DNA from 2 places in the Carnobacterium sp. 17-4 genome. Region 1 is predicted to be linked to the other one. Evidence: predicted binding sites of a transcription regulator. Region 1 holds the regulator's gene; the other holds the start of a gene.
What was found. Region 1 encodes HrcA, which represses chaperone genes, less so after heat shock. Its sites were predicted from a motif close to TTAGCACTCNNNNNNNNNGAGTGCTAA; they were not measured.
Positions count from the first base shown of each region.

Region 1 (11,788 bases):
TTGATTCGTGTTGGTCAGCTCTTGACTATTCCGACAACTAACTACACCGTTAAAGCAGGCGATACTTTAATAAAAATTGCTCAGGCTCATAAGGTAACAGTCCAACAACTAGTGGCTATTAATCAGTTGTCAAATCCCAATATATTAAAAATCGGACAAGTATTAAAAATTCCTGCTAAAGCAAGTACACCAACCATCCCAAATCCTGTACCAACGACAACGAATTATACGGTTAAATCAGGAGATACACTGTATAGTATTGCTAAAAAGTATGGCATTACGGTCCAACAAATCGTTACAGCTAATAAATTAGCCAATGCTAACGTGATAAAGGTTGGTCAAGTGTTAAAAATACCGACTAAGTGATTCTTAACGTCTAACGAATAACCGTTAACCTGAAAAATGAGTAAAGTGATGATTAAAATAGACTCCCCGAAGTAGATGCCAGATGAAAATTCTAGCGTATCATATGTGGGGAGTTTTTTTCATCTATCAAAAAGAATATAATTAGAGTGAAAAAAATTTGAACTTATAACGAAGTTAATTAATTTAAGGGAACACCATTCATTGTATTTGGAGGGGTCAGTATGACAGTAGTAGATGATTATATTTCAGAATTTCCAGAACAAACACAGAGTATTATGCAGCAAATGCGTACCATTATTCATCAAGAAGCGCCAGGAGTAAAGGAAAAAATTAGTTATGGGATGCCTACTTTTTTCACAAACGGCAACTTAGTACATTTTGCGGGTTACAAAAAACATATTGGCTTCTATCCAGCACCAAGTGCAATTTCTCAATTTGAAGATCAACTAAAAGAGTATAAATATGCTAAAGGATCTGTTCAATTTCCATTAAATCAACCTATACCGTACGACTTAATTCGTAAAATGGTGCAATTTCGAGTAAAAGAGAGTGATCTTTAATTTTTTTACGTTATATTTATCCGGATGGTAGTTATTTCCTGAACTAAAACAGGGAATAGAAGCCATCCATTTATTTTAGTATCACATCTTCAACTGAAAATCTAATCGGTATTTGTTGCTTTTTAGTCACTTTTAATGGATGACGGTATTTTGGTAATTATGGTATACTAGGAGAGTTAAAAAAAGGAAGGTTGGGATTTAGCTATGGAAGGTATTCTCCCCTTATGGAAAGAACGTGGCATGACCAGCCATGATTGTGTATTTAAACTCAGAAAGATTTTAAAAACTAAAAAAATTGGACACACAGGTACATTAGATCCAGATGTTGATGGCGTGTTGCCTATTTGTGTTGGAAAAGCGACAAAAGTTGTTGAGTACATGATGGAAACGGGTAAAGGTTACATAGGTGAAATCACACTTGGCTATTCCACTACAACAGAAGACCGCAGCGGAGAAATTGTTGAGCAAGTTAGTGTCAAAACTATTCCATCACTGGAAAGTATTGATAAAGCTATGAATAGCATGGTGGGAAAGATTACTCAGATTCCACCAATGTATTCTGCTGTAAAAGTAAATGGAAAAAAATTGTATGAATATGCTCGTGCTGGTGAAACGGTTGAGCGACCTGTTAGAATTGCTGATATAAAATCATTTAAACGCACTTCAGATCTTTTGGTAGATGAAGAGCAAGGGACGGTTTCTTGGAAATTTGAAGTAGCTTGTGGAAAAGGGACTTATGTCCGTACGTTAGCAGTGGATCTAGGCGCAAATTTGGGTTACCCTGCGCATATGTCAGACTTAACACGTATACTAAGTGGAACTTTTAAAGCCAGTGATTGTTTAACCTTAGCGCAAGTTGCTGAAAAAATGGAACAACAAGAAATAGAAGAAGCTTTATTTCCTTTGGAATTTGGCTTGAAAGAGTTGGCTTCTTTTGAAATTGATCAAGAGCTTTGGGATAAAGTTAAAAATGGCACAGTACTCCCAATAAATACTGTGCCCGAAGAGTTATTGTCTAAGCCAATCGTCTTTATGTATCTTCAAAAAGCTGTCAGTATTTACGCAGTTCACCCGCGAAAAAAAGAGTATTTAAAACCAATTAAAGTGTTACGAAATAATTTATAAAGGAGTTTTCACACCATGGAAATCATTAAATTACATCATCCATATAAGGAAGGTGAAATCCCTAAAGATAAAGTAGTATTAGCTTTAGGTTTTTTTGATGGCGTCCACAGAGGACATCAAGAAGTAATCGGCAGAGCAAAAAAAATTGCCGAAAAAAATCAGTTGAAATTAGCAGTTATGACGTTTAATCAGCATCCTTCAATTGTTTTTAAAAAATTAAACCCGGATCATCATAAATACCTTTCCACTATTTCTCGTAAAGAAGAATTAATGGGAAAAATTGGTGTTGATTTTCTTTATGAAGTAGACTTTACGTCTGCTTTTGCAGGGTTGACTCCTCAAGAGTTTGTAGAACAGTACATTATTGGTTTACATGCTCAAACGGTTGTAGCCGGTTTTGATTATTCATTTGGAAAAAAAGAAGTGGCCTCCATGGAGCACTTACCGCTATATGCGAAAGATCGTTTTGAGATCGTAGTGGTGGAGAAACAACTCTCAAAAGAAGACAAAATCAGTTCTACGCGTATTCGCTTAGCCCTAGAGGTCGGAGATATGGATGCTGCAAATAATCTACTAGGTTATGTTTATGCTACTCCTGGAAGAGTCGTACATGGAGATGCAAGAGGAAGGTTATTAGGATTTCCAACAGCGAATATCGAAGTTGAGAACTTTGTTAAATTGCCGCGTATAGGCGTATATGCTGTTGAAATTTCAGTAGGTGGTCAAGTTTATAAAGGAATGGCCTCTATCGGTCATAATGTCACATTTGAACCGAATCGTCCGCTGACGGTTGAAGTGTACATTCTTGATTTTAATGAAGATATTTATGGTGAAAATGTAACTGTATTTTGGTACGACTATTTACGTAATGAGGAAAAATTTGATTCGATTGATGCTTTGATTGCTCAGTTGAAACAAGATGAATTAGACACCGCACATTTTTTTGAAAACTATAAAGGATTGACTCATAAGAACTTTTTAAGTGAACACTAAAATAATACAAAAAGACGAGATATAACTATCTTGTCTTTTTTTGTGTATAAAATGAAAAAAGCATGAGTCGTTAATTGTTTTTCCTATATTCGTTTATACATAATTAATGAATAAAACATATGTATATACAGTATTTTTTCTTAAATAAGCGAAATAATACAAAAAACAGTATAAAAAAACACTTTATGCTTGTTTTAATCTTTTTGCCATGTTAGGATACTTTCATGCAATAAAATTAATCGGATGAGGTGTTTTTATGAATAAAGGAAAAGTTGTTTTAGCTTACTCAGGAGGACTGGATACATCAGTCTCTATTAAATGGTTAATGGATGAAGGATATGATGTAATAGCTTGTTGTTTAGATGTTGGAGAAGGAAAGAACTTAGATTTTATTAAAGATAAAGCAATCGAAATTGGTGCGGTAGCTTCTTATACGATTGATGCTAAAGATGAATTTGCTAATGACTTTGCATTAATTGCGTTACAAGCGCACACGTATTATGAAGGTAAGTATCCGTTAATCTCAGCGTTATCTCGTCCTTTAATTGCTAAAAAATTAGTTGAAGTAGCTATAAAAGAAGAAGCTGTAGCAGTAGCACATGGATGTACGGGAAAAGGGAATGATCAAGTTCGTTTTGAAGTTGCCATTCATTCTTTAGCACCAGATTTAAAAGTACTTGCACCAGTTCGTGACTGGACATGGTCAAGAGAAGAAGAAATCAATTATGCTATTGAGCACTCTATTCCGGTTCCAATTGACTTAGACAACCCTTTCTCTATCGATCAAAATCTATGGGGAAGAAGCAATGAGTGTGGTGTTTTAGAAAATCCCTGGATTGCTCCACCAGAAGTTGCGTATGACTTAACCGTTAGTTTAGAAAATACACCAGACATTCCTGAAATTATTGAAATTGAATTTTTAGCAGGTGTACCGATAGCGATTGACGGTTCAAAATATGAATTGTCTGAGTTAATTCAACAGTTAAACAGTATTGCTGGGAAACATGGAGTCGGACGGATTGATCATATTGAAAACAGATTGATTGGAATCAAATCTCGTGAGGTTTATGAAGCGCCTGGAGCTGTAACATTAATGACAGCACATAAAGAGCTAGAAGATCTTACTTTTGTTAAAGATATCGCACACTTTAAACCAATGATCGAACAAAAAATAACTGAAATGATTTACAACGGATTATGGTTCAACCCATTAACTGAAAGTTTGATTGCCTTTTTGAAATCTACTCAAAAGTACGTTAACGGAACCGTTCGGGTGAAATTGTTTAAAGGACATGCCATTGTAGAAGGCAGAAAATCACCTAACTCATTGTATGATGAGAACTTGGCGACTTATACTTCTGCAGATACATTTAACCAAGAGTCATCTGTTGGCTTTATCAAATTGTGGGGATTGCCTACAAAAGTACACGCAGAAGTAAATAAGCCAAAAGATACCATTAAAACCAAGTAAAATCGAAGAAAGTACACTTAATAAAAGATAGGATGACAAATATGAAAAAATTATGGGGCGGTCGTTTTGAAGGAGAAAACCAAAAATGGATTGATGAGTTTGGAGCTTCAATTGAAGTAGACCAAGTTTTAGCTGAAGAAGACATTTTAGGAAGTTTGGCACATGTTAAAATGTTGGCTAAAACAGCGATTATTCTTCAAGAAGAAGCAGATGAAATCATCAAAGGGTTAGAAAATCTTTTAGTAAAAGCCCGAAAGAAAGAGTTGGTATTCTCTATTGAAAATGAAGATATTCATTTGAATATTGAAACACTTCTCCATAAAGAAATCGGTCCTGTTGCTGGAAAGTTGCACACTGCAAGAAGCCGAAATGATCAAGTGGCTACAGACATGCACCTGTATTTAAAACGTCAAGTAGGTGAAATTTCCGTATCGCTTGAGGATCTGGAAAAAGTTATTTTACTGAAAGCAGAAAAATATGTTGAAACGATTGTTCCTGGATATACGCATTTGCAGCATGCACAGCCAATTTCTTTTGCTCATCATTTATTGGCGTATTACAATATGTTTAAACGTGATTTAGAACGGTATCAAGACAGTTTGAAACGAATCGATTGCTCTCCACTAGGGGCAGCTGCATTGGCAGGAACAACATTTCCAATCGATCGTTTGTATACCGCTGAACAGTTAGGTTTTAGCTCCATCTATTCTAATAGTATGGATGCCGTTAGCGATCGAGATTTCATCTTAGAGTTTCTATCCACCAGCAGTATACTGATGATGCATCTTTCACGTTTTTGCGAAGAAATGATTCTTTGGACCAGTCATGAATATCAATTCGCCAGTTTAACCGATACTTTTTCGACGGGTAGTTCCATTATGCCGCAAAAGAAAAATCCAGATATGGCAGAATTGATTCGTGGAAAAACAGGCAGAGTGTACGGCAATTTATTTTCGTTGTTAACGACAATGAAAAGTTTGCCACTTGCCTATAACAAGGATCTACAAGAAGACAAAGAAGGCATGTTTGATACGGTAAAAACTGTTAAAGATTGTTTGGAAATATTTGCTGGTATGTTGGAAGATATGATCGTGCATGAAGAAAATATGAGTGAAGCGACAACGAAAGATTTTTCAAATGCAACTGAATTAGCGGATTATCTGGCTTCAAAAGGTATCCCATTTAGAGAAGCGCATGAAATTGTTGGGAAACTTGTGTTGAAGTGCTTAAAAAATGGCCATTTTTTACAAGATATTCCTCTAACCGAATTTCAACAGGTCGCTCCTAATATCGAGGAAGACGTTTATACGTTATTGGAATCTCGTGTAGCTGTTGAACGTAGAAATTCATTAGGTGGTACTGGATTCGAACAAATTAGAAATGAAATTGAAAAAGCCAAACTAGAATTTAATCTAATATAAGAAGAATTAAAAGACAGTGTTGAAGATGGAACTTTCCATTTTTGACATTGTCTTTTTAGTAAAAGTAGGATAAATCAAGCGTTAGACCGGCTTTTTAGATAAACGTCAAAATTAGTCAAAAAATAAGCAAAAATTATTGACAGATACAGTTATATTTGGTAAATTAATAAATGTATTAGCACTCAATAGTTTCAAGTGCTAAAAAAGAGGTGATGCAATATGTTAACTGAAAGGCAGATTTTAATTTTAAAATCTATCATTCGCTTATACACTTCATATGAGACACCCATAGGTTCCAAAACTTTAATGAATGAAGCTGAAATCAATTTTAGTTCAGCAACCATTCGTAATGAAATGGGGCGTCTCGAAGAATTAGGCTTCATTGAAAAAACGCATTCGTCATCCGGTCGTGTCCCATCATTAAAAGGGTACCGTTTTTACGTGGACCATCTGGTACATCCAGCAAAAATTCAAAAAAAAGATCTTGCGGTCATAAAGAGTGCTTTAGGAAATCAGTTCAGGCAATTGGATGAAATTGTTTTTCAATCGGCTGAATTGCTTTCTCGGTTGACCAGTTACACGGCGATTACGTTAGGTTCTGAAATCAAAGAAAGTATTCTAACCGGTTTTCGATTGGTGCCATTAAATGATTATCAAGTGATGGCTATCTTAGTAACCGATAAGGGCCATGTAGAAAATCAAATAGTAACGATTCCGAGGTCAATGGATGTTAACGAGCTAGAAAAAATTGTTCGTATTTTTAATGAACAATTAGTTGGTCTTCCGCTAATGGAAGTATTTAAAAGACTGAAGACAGAAATTCCGATATTGTTGAATAAGTATGTTCGAACAAATGAAGGAATACTAAATATCTTCGAAGATGTCTTTTTGAAAGCTGGACAAGATAGACAAGATAGGATGCACGTAGGTGGAAGAATGAATATACTCGATTTCTCGAATGAATTAAATGTCGAAAAATTCAAGTCTATTTATTCCTTAATGGATGGTACTCATGACTTATCTTCTTTATTGGTTCCAAGTACTACCGGAATCAATGTGAAAATTGGTACGGAGTTAAACAATGAGCTTTTTAATGAGTTCAGTTTAATTACAGCAAGTTATGACATTGAAGGATATAGTTCAGGTGTTATTGCATTATTAGGTCCAACAAATATGCCGTATTCTAAAATGATCGGTTTGGTGGATGTATTTCGAAATGAGCTTTCAAAAAAAATAATCGACTACTATCAAGTTGTAGACGATTAATAAAAAGGAGCTGTTGTTGTGTCTAGAAATAAAGATAAAAAGCAAGAACAAGAAATGGTTGAAGAAACACCAACAGAATTGGTAGAAGAAACAACTGAATCTGTAGAAGTGGAACAACCAGAAGTTGATGAACTTGCTAAAGTAAAAGCTGAATTAGAAGAAATGGAAAATAAATATTTGCGTGTGCAAGCTGAAATGGCAAATATCCAAAAACGCAATGCAAAAGAACGTGAAGATGCTGCTAAATTCCGTGCTCAATCTTTAGCAACAGAATTGCTTCCCGTTATTGATAACTTAGAACGAGCTCTAGCTATTGAAGTAACAGATGAGCAAGGGAAAAGTTTGAAAAAAGGAATTGAAATGGTTATGGAAACATTCAATGCTGCATTGAAAAGTGAAGGCATTGAAGTTATTGATCCTTTAAATGAACCTTTTGATCCAAACTTCCATCAGGCGATTCAAACCGTTCCTGTTGAAGAAGGTCAAGCAAGCGAAACAGTTGTACAAGTTTTCCAAAAAGGTTATGATTTAAACGGACGCGTATTACGTCCCGCAATGGTAATTGTTGCTCAATAAAATTTAGATAACTGTAAAAAAAATAATAAAAAAATGAGGGATTTATTATGGGTAAAATGATTGGTATTGACTTAGGAACAACAAATTCAGCAGTTGCTGTATTAGAAGGCGGAGAAGCAAAAATTATTCCGAATCCAGAAGGTAACCGTACGACACCATCAGTTGTTGCGTTTAAAAATGGAGAAATGCAAGTAGGGGAAGTAGCTAAACGCCAAGCTGTAACAAACCCTAATACAATTAGTTCAATTAAACGTCATATCGGCGAAGCTGGATTTTCAGTTGAAGTTGATGGTAAAAAATATACTCCACAAGAAGTTTCTGCAACAATTCTTCAATACTTGAAAGGTTATGCTGAAAGCTATTTAGGCGAAACAGTTGATAAAGCTGTTATCACTGTTCCTGCTTACTTCAATGATGCACAACGTCAAGCAACAAAAGATGCTGGTAAAATTGCTGGTCTTGAAGTGGAACGTATCGTTAATGAACCAACTGCTGCAGCATTAGCATATGGTTTAGACAAAGTAGACAAAGATGAAAAAGTTTTAGTATTTGACCTTGGCGGTGGTACTTTTGACGTTTCAATCCTTGAATTAGGAGACGGCGTATTTGATGTATTAGCTACTGCAGGTGACAACAAATTAGGTGGAGATGATTTTGATAACAAAATCATGGAATACTTGGTAGCTGAATTCAAAAAAGAAAACGGCGTTGACTTATCTAAAGACAAAATGGCTGTACAACGTTTGAAAGACGCTGCTGAAAAAGCTAAAAAAGACTTATCAGGCGTAACTTCAACTCAAATCAGCTTACCATTTATCACTGCTGGAGAAGCTGGACCATTACACTTGGAAATCAACTTGACTCGTGCTAAATTTGACGAATTAACTTATGACTTAGTAGAGCGTACTAAAGGACCTGTTCGCCAAGCATTGAAAGATGCTGGATTATCAACATCTGAAATAGATGAAGTAATCTTAGTTGGTGGATCAACACGTATCCCTTCTGTTGTAGAAGCAGTACGTAAAGAAGCTGGAAAAGAACCAAACAAATCAGTTAACCCTGATGAAGTTGTAGCAATGGGTGCTGCAATCCAAGGTGGAGTTATCACTGGTGACGTTAAAGACATCGTATTGTTAGATGTTACTCCGTTATCATTAGGTATTGAAACAATGGGTGGCGTATTTACTAAATTGATCGAACGTAACACAACGATCCCAACAAGTAAATCACAAGTATTCTCAACTGCTGCTGACAACCAACCAGCTGTTGACGTACATGTAATGCAAGGGGAACGTCCAATGGCAGCCGACAACAAAACATTAGGTCGCTTCCAATTAACAGATATTCCTGCTGCACCACGTGGAATTCCTCAAATCGAAGTAACATTTGATATTGATAAAAACGGAATCGTTAACGTAAGTGCTAAAGACTTAGGAACTCAAAAAGAACAAACAATTACGATCAAATCTTCTTCAGGTTTAACAGACGAAGAAATTGAACGTATGGTTAAAGATGCAGAAGCTAATGCTGAAGCTGATAAAGCTCGTAAAGAAGAAGTAGAATTACGTAACGAAGTGGATCAATTATTATTCCAAGTAGATAAAACTATTGGTGAATTAGAAGGTAAAGTTGATGAAGCTGAAGTTAAAAAAGCTGAAGAAGCTCGTGATGAATTGAAAGCTGCTGTTGAAGCAAATGATCTTGAAGCAATGAAAACAAAACGCGATGAGTTAAATGAAATCGTACAAGCTTTAACAGTTAAATTATATGAACAAGCTGCTCAAGCACAAGGAGAAGCAAATCCTGAAGCTGCAGAACAAGCACAAGATGGATCTGAAGATGTTGTAGATGCTGATTTTGAAGAAATCGATGATGATGCTAAATAACCTTCATAATTTAAGGATGGAATGGAAAAGCCAAGGCAAATTGCTTTTGGCTTTTTCTTCTAGATATGCTATGCTCATGAAGGTGAATTTGAGGATACATTAAAAAATTGTCAAGTGACGATGGAGGGAAATTATGGCTAAAAGAGATTTATATGAAGTATTAGGAGTATCAAAAGGTGCTTCTGATGATGAAATAAAAAAGGCATACAGAAAATTATCAAAAAAGTTCCATCCGGATATTAATAAAGAAGCTGGATCTGAAGAAAAATTTAAAGAAGTTGCGGAAGCTTATGAAGTATTAAGTAACCCTGACAAACGCGCGGCATATGACCAATATGGACATGCAAGCACGGATCCAAACTTTGGAGCAGGTGGCGGCGGTTACGGCGGCGGAGGCTTTGGTGGATTCGGCGGCGGTGGTGGATTCGAAGATATTTTTGAATCGTTCTTTGGTGGCGGCGGTCGTTCGCAAAATCCAAACGCTCCTCGTCAAGGAGATGATTTACAATACACAATCAACCTTGAATTTGAAGAAGCTATTTTCGGTAAAGAAACCACCATCAGTTATAACCGTGAAGAAGAATGTAAAACGTGTCATGGTGACGGAGCTAAACCAGGCACACACCCTGTAACTTGTTCTAAATGTCATGGTACAGGTTCATTAAATGTTGAACGAAATACACCACTTGGCCGAGTAATGACACGTCAAACATGTGATGTTTGTCATGGTACTGGTCAAGAAATTAAAGAAGCTTGTCCAACTTGTCATGGTTCTGGACATACGAAAGACAAACATACTGTTAAAGTTACTGTTCCTGCAGGTGTTGAAGATGGAAATCAAATGCGCTTAAATGGACAAGGGGAAGCCGGTAAAAATGGCGGACCTTATGGTGATCTTTATGTTGTTTTCCGTGTTAAAGCTAGCAACCAATTTGATCGAGATGGATCAGAAATTTATTACGAATTGCCAATTAATATCGTCCAAGCATCTTTAGGGGATGAAGTGGAAGTTCCAACCGTTCATGGTAAGGTTAAATTAAAAATACCTGCTGGAACACAAACTGGAACGAATTTCCGCTTGAGAGGCAAAGGAGCACCAAAATTGCGTGGTACTGGTACAGGAGACCAACACGTGAAAGTTAAATTAATGACTCCGAAAAACTTAACAAAAGAACAAACAGACTTGTTGAGACAGTTCGCTAAATCTAGCGGTATGGAAGTCGAAGAACAAGATGGTTCGATTTTTGATAAAGTAAAAGATGCATTTAAAGCAGATAAGAAAAAGAAATGAACCGATTTTTTTAAATAAGTATGAGTTTTATTTAAAACACAAAGAAAAGCCTGAGCTAATGCTTAGGTTTTTCTTTCGTCTTAAGATCTAGTTTGAGCCAACTCATTGTAATTCAAGCTTTTCACTGGTATAATTTACAGTGACACTTTTTCGGAATAAATAAAGAAGGTAGGCACGACTAGATGAATAAACAGGAATTAAATGAAAGACAAAAACGCATTCGGAATTTTTCCATTATTGCCCATATTGACCATGGAAAATCGACTTTAGCAGATCGTATCCTACAAATGACGCACACAGTTGCTGACCGTGATATGCAAGCACAATTATTGGACTCGATGGATCTTGAACGTGAACGAGGCATCACGATCAAATTAAACGCGATTGAATTGAACTATACTGCAAAAGATGGAGAAACATATACGTTACACTTAATCGATACACCAGGACACGTCGATTTCACGTACGAAGTTTCAAGAAGTTTAGCAGCGTGTGAAGGGGCGATTCTAGTTGTTGATGCAGCACAAGGAATCGAAGCTCAAACACTGGCTAACGTTTATCTTGCTTTAGACAATGACCTTGAGATTATACCTGTTATCAATAAAATTGATTTGCCAGCTGCAGATCCAGAACGTGTTCGTGCTGAGATTGAAGATGTAATTGGAATCGATGCAAGCGATGCAGTTTTAGCGAGTGCTAAAGCAGGTATTGGGATCGAAGATATCTTAGAACAAATCGTTGAAAGAGTTCCTGCTCCAGTTGGCGATACAGACAATCCTTTGAAAGCTTTGATATTTGATTCTGCTTACGATGCTTATCGTGGAGTTGTCTTA
Region 1 covers NC_015391.1:1,129,962-1,141,749, forward strand. The annotation lists gene CAR_RS05490 (LysM peptidoglycan-binding domain-containing protein) at 1-366, shown strand, start outside; gene CAR_RS05495 (iron chaperone) at 588-926, shown strand; gene truB (tRNA pseudouridine(55) synthase TruB) at 1,131-2,051, shown strand; gene ribF (riboflavin biosynthesis protein RibF) at 2,067-3,044, shown strand; gene CAR_RS05510 (argininosuccinate synthase) at 3,301-4,515, shown strand; gene argH (argininosuccinate lyase) at 4,557-5,936, shown strand; gene hrcA (heat-inducible transcriptional repressor HrcA) at 6,156-7,202, shown strand; gene grpE (nucleotide exchange factor GrpE) at 7,221-7,778, shown strand; gene dnaK (molecular chaperone DnaK) at 7,826-9,664, shown strand; gene dnaJ (molecular chaperone DnaJ) at 9,795-10,955, shown strand; gene lepA (translation elongation factor 4) at 11,138-11,788, shown strand, end outside.

Region 2 (11,788 bases), 740 kb from region 1:
TTTTTATTTACTGCAAATACAACTGCCAACTATTTTAAGTGATTCTCTTTTTACTATTGCAGATTTAAATACGCCATTAGCTATGATTTTATTAGGCAGTTATGTGGCGCAGTCTAAATTAATGGATGTATTTACTCATCCACGAGCTTATTGGACTACTTTCTTATCTTTGATTCTGTCTCCACTTATCAGTATCTTTGTGTTATGGCTATTGCCTTTAGATAACTATTTAGTCTTTTTTGTACTAGCCATTGCAACTTCTGCTCCTATCGCTGTAAACACGGCTTTATTCTCTCAACTTTATGGTGGAGATTATGAATATGGCGCGCGCTTAGTGGTTTTATCTACTTTGCTTTCCATCATCAGTATGCCTATGGTCCTACAAATTGCTGAATTTGCATTTTCAATGAACTAAAATGGTATCGAGAAAGAAGCAACATTGAGAAGAATATCTTCTTAATGTTGCTTCTTTCTCGATATGTAATAACGTATTTTATTTAATGCGGCCGAGAAGAGTCGAACTTCCCCGAAAGATACTCCCAACATCCCTTAAGCTGATTTTGTAGATTTTAAATACTCTCAATTAATTTTAATACCTATATTTAATTGGTTTAATCAGCTTTATAATTTACTCATAGAAATATAAATTATCAATCTATTTTTTAGTTGTCGTAAATAATCCATTATTCAATACATACAGCATTTAGTAATATAGAAAAAAAGCATAGCGTTATTAAATATTAAAGATATAATTAAGTTACCCCTATTGGTTGCCAATCATTAGGGATAATAAAAAATATATATACATTGGAGGAATAAAAAATGGCGAAAAAAAGATTGTTTGACGAAAATGGTAACGAGGTTAAAGGTAAAATCAAGAAACCTTTTTACAAAAAAGTTTGGTTTTGGGCAGTTGTAGTTATCCTTATAGGTGCTTTTGGTAGTATGGGTGGCGAAGACGAAGTCGCTGAGAGCAATGCTGCTGCAGTACCTAGCGAGAAAAAAGTAGAAACAACTGAAGCTACTACAGAAGAATCTGCTCCAGCTGAAGAAGAAGCCGCACCAGCCGTTGAAGCTTATGCAGTCGGAGAAGAAGTAAGTGTTGGAGATGTTACGTATGTAGTTAAAGATATACAAACGGCAACTAATGTTGGTGGAGAATTTGGTGAGAATTCAAAAGGAACTTACTTAATTATCGATATCTCTGTTACAAATAATGGTTCTGAAGCTTTAACTGTTAGTGATGACTTTTTCACACTTTTAAATGACGGTAAAACATATGAGTCTGATGCTACAGCTGGTATTTACGCCAATGAAACCAACTCTTTCTTTTTAGAATCAATTAATCCTGATTTGACAATGGATGGTAAGGTTGTATTCGACGTATCGGATGCTGTAATCGAATCTTCATCAAAACAATTACAAGTAGCAACTGGTTTCTGGAGTACCGAAACTGAATTGATTAACTTACAATAACAAAATAAAAAAAGCACCACTCTCCCCGACCAAAGTTTGAGTGGTGCAACAGTTATGGACCCTACTAAAGGCCTTTTTTTCTTACTTTTATATTAGCATAAAAGAGATGTTGAAACCATGCTCTTTTTGTAAGCCCCACCCGGCTATCAAAAGGGTAATAAAAAATAATGAAAACTACTAAAACAAAACACCAAAATATTTTCAAAATGGAACAAACTGTTTCAATTAACACCCAAATAGATAAAAAAATTCTAAGTCGGAACTTTATCGGAACTTTTCCAAAAAAATAGGCATTCAAGAAGTTACACACTTCTTAGAGGCCTTATAAACCTTGATATATCAATGCGGCCGAGAAGAGTCGAACTTCCACCAGGGTTACCCTGACCAGCCCCTCAAGCTGGCGCGTCTACCATTCCGCCACGACCGCTTATGATCACAAAGACTATTATATCAATGCATTAATCAATTGTAAAGGTTTGTTGAAATCTCTTTTTTGTAAAAGATCCCGCCAATATCCTGGCTAAACATATTTTTTTATTCCTCTTTCTTTCCACTTACCAATAATGAATACTTACTCACGTTTTGCGATATTATCGTCTTTTGCATTTGAAGTTATTTAGTAGAGTAATAATAAAGTGTGTTATTGAGAGGATTGCGCCTTTTCTATTTTTGTTTTATGATGAATAGACCGAACCAAAATCTAATTGGTATACATAACATACAAGGAGGATATTGATTTGAAAAAAATTATAATCGGCATAGTCGTAGCACTTGCGATAGGCGGAATGGTGTTTGTATCCTTTCCAATGATTGAAAACGCAAGAGAGAACTTAGTAGAGGAATCAGCGCGTCACCTAACGAAAGAATCCGAAGCAGAACCACAACCATTGGCAATTGTTGACGACGAACCATATAAAAACAATGAAGCGGGATTCATGCAGAGAATTCATGATATGACGCACCAAAAAGTATATGCTAATGACAAATGGGGCGCACTAGAAGCAAACGAAGAAAATATTACTATGATGCTATCTTTATTAGATGAAAATGAATATGACGACGAAGACTATTACCGTGAAGTCTTGACTACATGGAAAGATGGCGACTTTTCAAACGCAGTTGAAGTACATAATAAGATATGGCGTGCACAAGACGGTTCAATCGGGAAAGCAAAACGATTGTTAACCACGGAGGAAGAACAATTATTTGTTGAAAATAACTTTTAAGTCGGATTAATTTCCGGCTTATTTTTTTACCTTATTCTATTACTTTTATACTCCTTTGATTAAAACGGCAAAATAGTAGCGTAGTTAAACATACTAAATCATCAAGTAAACATACACTTATGTAATCGTAAGATATTCTTTGATGATTAAAAGTCAAAAACTTTTGACATTACAAAAAAAATTATTTATAGTTTGAACTATAAAATGTAAAAAGTATTTGACATATCATTTAAGGAGGAATTATTATGAATATCGGTCAATTTGGTTATTTTATCTCTTTTGTACTTTTAACTTTAGTCCTATGGGTCTCATCCATTTATGGTGCTTACGCCGTTTACTATGCCTACTTCAAGTCAAAAGATGAACGCCAAAAATTTATTGTTCTACGCAGCACAGCTCATGCTTTTAGTATACTGCTCATTTTTTATCTCAGCTATTACATCCTACAACTTATTGTAACTGCTGCTAATGTAAATCAACTAACTAGTCTTTGGAACCTACTTCATTTTGGAATAGCAGCTTCTAATCCTTCTATTAGTGTAGTCTCTGCAATGATGAGTGTCTTAGGAATCTGCTTATTTATCAACAAGAGAAAAGCAGGCGGAGACTAATGCAAAATAAAATTGAACAATTACGTAAAGATAAAGGGCTGACACAAGCTGACTTAGCAAAAGCCTGTAATGTAACCCGCCAAACTGTCAATGCTATCGAAAACAATAAATATGACCCTACTCTACAATTGGCCTTTTCATTATCTAAAATACTGAACACCGAAGTTGATAAGCTCTTTACTCCAGACTGAATAGAATAGTTTCTCATAGATATTCAGTCTGGAGTAATACTCCTTTAATTATTCTGTCTATCAGACGCTTTTATTTCCCGGTAGCTTTCTATTGCTTTATGCTTTATGGTATGATTAAAGGTACCTACTATCCCAGTTGAGAAAGTTGCAAAGGATTGAAGAAATTAATTTTAGCGACAGAGGCCGCTATTAAATTCTCTGATAGATAGATAATCAGAACTAGGTATGAAGGTTTAAAAAACGAGTTTTAGAAAGGTGATATAATTGGATTTTAAAGAGTTCGAAGCGTATCTAGACGCTAATTTGGGAAGTAAAAGTATATTTTTTGAAAAAGCTATGGATGATCAAATTAGACGTAATGGCAGAAGAGCACCCGCAAAAAGATGGAATGAAGCAAAATTAGAACGAGCAGTTAATAGAATGTGGACAGATATCGTTAGAAGTATCTATGATAAATTCAAAACAACGATTAACACTAAGTCTTCTGACCCTTATCAAGCTTGGATTGAATTTTTTGAAAAGAATGAAGCTTTGGAAAACTTAGATGAAATGATGAATGATCTAGAATTCGAATAACGATATATTTTTAAAATAGTTTAATGGAGTCACCATCTGCATATAAAAAGAGTTCTGACATTTGTCAGAACTCTTTTTTTGTGTAATTTAATTTCTGTTTAAGTCTCAAGATAATGAGCTTACATCATGCCGCCCATTCCAGGATCCATTCCCATTCCGCCCATTGGAGCGTCAGGTTTTGGTTGGTTTGCAACAACTGCTTCAGTTGTTAACAATAATGCTGCAACACTAGCTGCATTTTGCAAAGCCGAACGAGTTACTTTAGTTGGGTCAATGATCCCAGCATCAATCATGTCTACCCATTCATCAGTAGCTGCGTTGTATCCTACGCCTAAGTCTACGCTTTTTAGTTTTTCAACAATTACAGATCCTTCAAGACCGGCATTTGTCACGATTTGACGAACAGGTTCTTCAAGAGCACGAATCACAATTTTCACACCTGTTGCTTCATCGCCTGTTGCTTCAATTTCTGATACTTTACGTTGAACATTGATTAAAGCTGTTCCACCACCAGAAACGATTCCTTCTTCAACAGCTGCACGAGCTGCATTTAAAGCATCTTCAATACGTAATTTACGTTCTTTCAATTCTGTTTCAGTAGCAGCTCCAACTTTGATAACTGCAACTCCGCCAGAAAGTTTAGCTAGACGTTCTTGTAATTTTTCTTTATCAAATTCAGAAGTTGTTTCTGCTGCTTGAGCTTTAAGCAAGGCTACACGGTGTTCAATAGACTCTTTTGAGCCAGCTCCTTCAACGATTGTAGTAGCATCTTTCGTCACAACTACTTTACTTGCATGTCCTAATTGACTGATTTCAGTATCTTTCAATTCAAGACCTAAATCTTCAGTAATAACTGTTCCGCCAGTTAAGATAGCAATATCTTCAAGCATAGCTTTACGACGATCACCAAATCCTGGAGCTTTAACTGCTACAACATTAAATGTTCCACGTAATTTATTCAATACTAATGTTGGAAGAGCTTCTCCATCAACATCATCAGCAATGATCAACAATGGACGTCCTTGTTGTAAAATTTGTTCCAATAAAGGAAGAACTTCTTGAATATTTGAGATTTTTTTATCGGTAATCAAAATATAAGGGTTTTCTAAGTTTGCTTCCATTTTATCGTTATCTGTTACCATGTATTGAGAAAGGTAACCACGATCAAATTGCATTCCTTCAACTACACCTAATTCTGTTTCGATTCCTTTAGATTCTTCAATTGTAATAACGCCATCTGTTCCAACGCGTTCCATTGCTTCTGCAACCAATTCTCCTGTTTCATTGCTTCCTGAAGAAATAGCAGCAATTTGTGCAATTGATTCTTTTGAGTCTACTTTTTTAGAAATAGCAAGCAATTCTTCTACAGCAACTCTTGTTGCCATTTCGATTCCGCGGCGAATCCCAACTGGATTAGCTCCAGCTGTTACATTTTTCAATCCTTCGCGAACGATAGCTTGAGTTAAAACAGTTGCTGTTGTAGTACCATCTCCAGCAATATCATTTGTTTTAGAAGCAACTTCTGAAACAAGTTGTGCTCCCATATTCTCAAAATGATCTTCTAATTCAATTTCTTTTGCGATTGTAACTCCATCGTTTGTAATAAGTGGTGAGCCGTAAGATTTTTCTAAAACAACATTTCTTCCTTTGGGTCCTAATGTTACTTTAACAATATCTGCTAAAATATCTACTCCGCGTAGCATTGATGCACGTGCATCTTCAGAAAATTTAATATCTTTTGCCATTTTTTCCTTCACCTCATCCATTTAGTTTGTTCATTTGTTTTTATTTATCTGATTAATCTATGACTGCAACGATATCGTGCTCTTTGACCACTAAATATTCTTTTCCGTCGTACTTCACTTCTGTTCCAGCGTATTTTTCAAATAATACGGTGTCGCCTACTTTAACTGACAAAGCTAATGTCGATCCGTTTTCTAAAACGCGACCTTCCCCAACAGCTATTACAGAACCTGTTTGAGGTTTTTCTTGAGCTGAACCCGGTAAAACAATACCACTGATTGTTTTTTCTTCTTCTTTAGCAACTTCAATGATGACACGATCTCCTAATGGTTTTAACACGTAAATCCCTCCATCTAAATTATTTCTTCATTTTTAGCACTCAAACATATCAAGTGCTAAACTACTTCTTTATAATAACAAATATAAAAAAGATTGCAAGAATTTTCATCTTGATTTCTATTCCTTTTTAAGTAGGAATCGTTATATTGAAAAGGATTCGGTGCCATCTATTGCTATACCCCTTTTTACACCTTTTATGTTATACTGAAAAGCGAAGTTATTTTCAGTTTACATAGATTAGAGTCGGCTTCTTTATTAGAATTTTTTTCTATTAGATACTATGGTCGCTATCTACTAAACTGTATATAAACGAGTGTACACTATCTCGAAAAAAAAGAAGGTTTTAATTATATGAAGAAACTTACGAGTCACACATCGATTTTAATTATTTTATTTTATTTAATTGCTCAATTTTTACCGGTCATCATTATTTCCCTAGCTCCAAAAAATTTACAGACTGAAGCTTCCGTTTATGGGACGATTTTTAGTTTTACTTTAGGCGCAGCAGTTATGCTCTTACTTAATCGAAAATCTACCATACGAAATTCTTTGACATTAAGCCCATCATTACCTAGAAAGAGTGTTATCTATTGGGGTATTGCCGGAATCCCTCTGGTGCTACTCGCTCAATACATCGCAAATTTAATTGAAATTTTACTATTAGGAATTCCAATAGATTCTGTTAATACTCAAAATATACTAGTGTTCGTTGATAATTATCCAATTTACATAATTGTTGTCTCTATTATGGGACCAATTATGGAAGAATTTGTCTTCAGAAAAGTTATTTTTGGTTTTTTATATGATCTCACTGGTGGAATAGGTGCTGCGGTGATCAGTTCTCTTATCTTTGCTTTCATGCATTTTGATGGACATATTTTATTGTACTCTGCTATGGCTTTTGTCTTTTGTTTTCTATATAGTAAAACTAAAAATATTGCCACTCCCATTATCACCCATATTATTATGAACACAGTAGTTATATTAGTAAATTTATTATAAGTATGTGCTAAGTGTTAGAAAGGAATTTTCACTTGATAAATAAACGTAATTTTATAATGCAAATTGTTTTTACTTACTTGATGTCAGGAGTATTCATCTGGTTTGCGATCAGTTCTGTACAGGATGCCGGTTGGACATTTTTTTCTGTCCTTTATGTCGTTTTTTCTACAAGTTATTTCGTTAGAGCTTCAAAAATACTTGAAGTATACTTTAAAATAAAAAAAGGACCCAAACCATAAACGGTTTGGGCTCTTTTTTTACTCATTTTCTGGTTTGTAATGATCTAAGAAATAAATCAATGTTTGCAGTTCATTTGTCAAATCAACGTTTTGAACTCTCACATTGTCTGGTACAGATATTCTAATAGGAGTAAAATTCAAAATTCCTCTTACATTTGCTTCAACTAAACTATCTACAGTTGCTTGTGCTACATCTGATGGAATAGTGATGATCACAATTTCTATCTGTTGAATTTTCAATTGTTCAACCATATCATTCATATGATAAATAGGAACACCACTTAAAATAGTGCCAACAATTTCTTCATTTATATCAAAAGCTGCACTTATTCGCATGTTGTTGCTTTGATGAAAGTTGTAATTCAATAAAGCATGTCCTAAATTCCCTACTCCGATTAAGGCAACATTGGTTAATCGGTCTTGTTTAAGTGTTTTGCTAAAGAAATTCATTAAATCTTCAACATCGTATCCGTATCCTCTTTTTCCTAAAGCACCAAAATAAGAGAAGTCTCTTCGAATTGTTGCACTATCCACTTTAATAGCGTCGCTCAATTCTGTTGAAGAAACACGTACTTTTCCGGAATCATGTAAGAATCGCAAATAGCGATAATATATCGGCAATCGCCTAGCCGTTGCATTGGGTATTTTCTTCTCTACCATTCTTTTTCCTCCATCAGTCATTAGTCTACTTTCTTGATTGATTTGTTGTTTCTTTTCACAAGCAAATCGCTATATCTTTTTCTTCACAATCTTTTTTTAGTGAACGTTCTTATTATATCATTTTTTAGTTTTAATACTACCACTAATTTCAAAAAATAATAATAAGCATTTTTCGCTCTATTTATCATCTTATCAAAATTCACAAGAAAGATTGTGAAGCCGCTTCTAAAAAGTTAGCATTTATTGGATTGTAATTTCCCTTGACCTCGATATGTGCTAAACTATTATTGAGAATGATGAAATGAGGACCAAAACTATGATTCTATTACAAGCGCAACATGTTGCTCGTTATTTTGGAGCAGATGTGTTGTTTGAAAATATTTATTTAGAGATTCAAGATAACTCACGCATTGCATTGGTGGGTAGAAATGGTACAGGAAAATCAACACTTCTAAAAATGATTGCAGATATCGAGCAGCCTGATGCCGGAAAGATTGTCAAAGGAAAACAAGTGACCATTGGCTATTTAGCTCAAAATACTGGTTTATCTTCTGAAAAAAGCATTTGGGATGAAATGTTAACAGTCTTTGAACCGGTCATTCAACTAGAAAAAGATATGCGTACAATTGAACAACAACTCGGAGATCCTGCATTACTTTCTAATGAAGAACTCTACAAGTCAACTTTAGACCGCTATGATCACATTCAAAATCGCTTTCGTGAAGAAAATGGATTTAGTTATCAAGCTGAGATTCGTTCTGTCTTGCACGGATTTCGTTTTTACGAAGACGACTATAACAAACACATCAGCCAGCTTTCTGGTGGACAAAAAACTCGATTAGCTTTAGCCAAATTATTATTAGAAAAGAAAGACCTACTGATTCTTGATGAACCGACAAACCATTTGGACATCGAAACGTTAAGTTGGTTAGAAAGTTATTTACAGTCTTATACTGGAGCACTACTGATTGTCTCTCATGACCGTTACTTTCTAGATAAAGTAGTAAATGAAGTTTATGAAATTAGTCGCCAAAAAATCTCTCATTACAAAGGAAATTATTCGAAATATTTGGACTTAAAGGCTGCTCAACTTGAACAAGAATGGAAAGAATTTGAAAAACAACAAGGTGAAATAGCAAAACTTGAAGATTTTGTCAGTCGCAATTTAGTTCGTGCTTCAACAACTAAGCGTGCACAAAGTCGGCGTAAGCAACTAGAAAAAATGGACCGGATAGATAAACCTCAAGGAGATGAAAAGTCTGCTCGTTTCTCTTTTAAATCAGAAAAAGAAAGTGGAAATGTTGTCTTAACCTTGGCTAATGGTGCCATTGGCTATGATGATACTATTTTATCCAGCCCTATCGAATTAGATGTACGAAAATACGATTCTATTGCTTTAGTGGGGCCCAACGGTATTGGGAAATCAACTTTATTAAAATCATTAATTGGACAACTTCCTTTGATTCAAGGCGAAAAGCACTTAGGAACAAATGTATTATTGGGTTATTATGACCAAGAACAATCCGATTTGAATTCAACGAAATCTGTATTGGCTGAACTTTGGGATGAACATCCGACTACTTCTGAAAAAGATATTCGCTCCATTTTAGGCAGTTTTTTATTTTCTGGTGCTGATGTAGAAAAAACTGTCTCTTCACTAAGTGGAGGAGAAAAAGCACGTCTGGCTTTAGCTAAGCTGGCAATGAACAAAAATAATTTTCTAATGTTAGATGAACCAACAAACCATTTGGATATCGATAGTAAAGAGGTTTTAGAAAATGCGTTAATTGATTTTGATGGAACCTTATTATTCGTTTCTCATGACCGCTATTTTATCAACCGAATTGCGACTACAATCATCGAACTATCTGAAAATGGCAGCACCCTTTATTTAGGTGATTATGACTATTACCTTGCAAAAAAGGCTGAGCAAGAGGAGTTGCGTTTGCTGGCTGAAGCGAAGACCGCTGAGACGTCCAAGGTTGAATCTGTTCCAACAGTCAAAGGAAATCGTGAAATCAACAAAGCAGAACAAAAAATACTTCGCCAGTTGACACGTCGTATTGAAACAATTGAAGCAGAAATGGATGAACTTGAAACGATTATTACAAACTGCGAAACACAATTAATTGATCCAGAAGTATTTGGAGATCATTTACGTGTACAAGAACTGAACACCGAAATTACTATTGCTCAAGAAAAACTAGATAGTTTAGTGAGTGAATGGGAAGAAAAAAGCTTACAATTAGAAGAATTACAGTAAAATAAAAAAAGGATGAGACTTTTGTCTCATCCTTTTTTTGGTTTAGAAAACTGAACCAAATCTTTTGTTCTCATTATTAGTTAAATGTTAATCCTGGTTTAGCATTCAACGCATAATCCGAAAATTGATCTTTTTGATACTGAATTGAAGCTGCCGCTCCGATCATAGCTGCATTATCTCCGCACAGCGACAATGGTGGAATGATCAATTCTACATCCGGCAATTCTTCAGCCACAACTTTCGTAAGCGTATCACGCAACCCTTTATTTGCAGCTACTCCTCCTGCTAAAAGTAATTGCTTTATATTAAATTCTTTAGCAGCTCTTAGCGTTTTTGAAACTAAGACTTCAATCACACTTGCTTGAAAACTAGCAGCTAAATTTATGTCATTAAGTGGTTCTCCTTTTTGATTGGCATTATGAACAGTATTGATAAAGGAACTTTTTAATCCACTAAAACTAAAATCATAGTTATCTTCTTTCAACATAGCTCTTGGGAAATGATAAGTGTCTTCTCCAAGATGAGCCATCTCGTCTATTTTTTTCCCACCAGGATAAGATAATCCTAATACTCGACCGATTTTATCATAGGCTTCTCCTGCTGCATCATCTCTTGTTTCGCCAATAATTGTGTAGTCTCCATCTTCCTTCATATAAACCAGTTCAGTATGTCCCCCACTAACAACTAATGCTAAGAGCGGAAAAACAAGCGGTTTAATCAAACGATTGGCATAAATGTGGCCTGCCATATGGTTGACAGCAATCAACGGTAATTGGTGCGCAAAAGCCACGGCCTTTGCAGCGTTAACCCCAATCAAAAGTGCTCCAACTAATCCCGGTCCTTGTGTAACAGCTACTGCCGATAGGTCCTCATAACTAACGTCAGCTTCAGTCATCGCTTCCTCAATGCATTGGGTAATCTGTTCAACATGATGTCGACTGGCTATTTCAGGCACTACTCCACCGAAACGCATGTGGCTTTTAATTTGTGAAGCAACAATATTTGAATGAACAATCGTCCCATCTTCAACCACTGCCACACTAGTTTCATCGCAACTTGATTCAATTGCTAAAATTAGATTTCTCTTTATAGTCATGCTTTCACTCTTTCTGTACTAGAATCTATTCAACCTATGTCTCTGTTTTTAAATTTTCAGCTGCATGATCAAGGCATGATCAACTGGGTCATGGTAATAATTTTTGCGCAGCGCAATTGTTTCAAAACCAGCTCTTTCATATACAGCAATCGCAGCTTTATTCTGCTCTCGAACTTCTAAAAAGACTGTTTTGATTTCTTCAGTTTTCAACTGTTTGATAAACGCGCTTAAAAAGGATTGGCCGATCCCTTGATTTTTAAAAGGCTTTAGAATTCCAAATGTGGTAATTTCTGCCTCATCAAAAAGTTGAGTATACCCTATAAATCCAACTTTCTCTCCTTTTTGAAAAGCTATTCCGTATTTGTT
Region 2 covers NC_015391.1:1,872,628-1,884,415, forward strand. The annotation lists gene CAR_RS08905 (AEC family transporter) at 1-415, shown strand, start outside; gene CAR_RS08910 (DUF4352 domain-containing protein) at 823-1,476, shown strand; tRNA gene CAR_RS08915 (tRNA-Leu) at 1,820-1,903, opposite strand; gene CAR_RS08920 (DUF6241 domain-containing protein) at 2,214-2,702, shown strand; gene CAR_RS08925 (hypothetical protein) at 2,948-3,313, shown strand; gene CAR_RS08930 (helix-turn-helix transcriptional regulator) at 3,313-3,504, shown strand; gene CAR_RS08935 (hypothetical protein) at 3,769-4,080, shown strand; gene groL (chaperonin GroEL) at 4,200-5,825, opposite strand; gene groES (co-chaperone GroES) at 5,878-6,162, opposite strand; gene CAR_RS08950 (CPBP family intramembrane glutamic endopeptidase) at 6,514-7,164, shown strand; gene CAR_RS08955 (redox-sensing transcriptional repressor Rex) at 7,422-8,063, opposite strand; gene CAR_RS08960 (ABC-F family ATP-binding cassette domain-containing protein) at 8,380-10,326, shown strand; gene tsaD (tRNA (adenosine(37)-N6)-threonylcarbamoyltransferase complex transferase subunit TsaD) at 10,403-11,422, opposite strand; gene rimI (ribosomal protein S18-alanine N-acetyltransferase) at 11,471-11,788, opposite strand, start outside.
Region 2: a site for HrcA is predicted at 6,196-6,222, ahead of groES (co-chaperone GroES). Genes of this name have one in related genera too.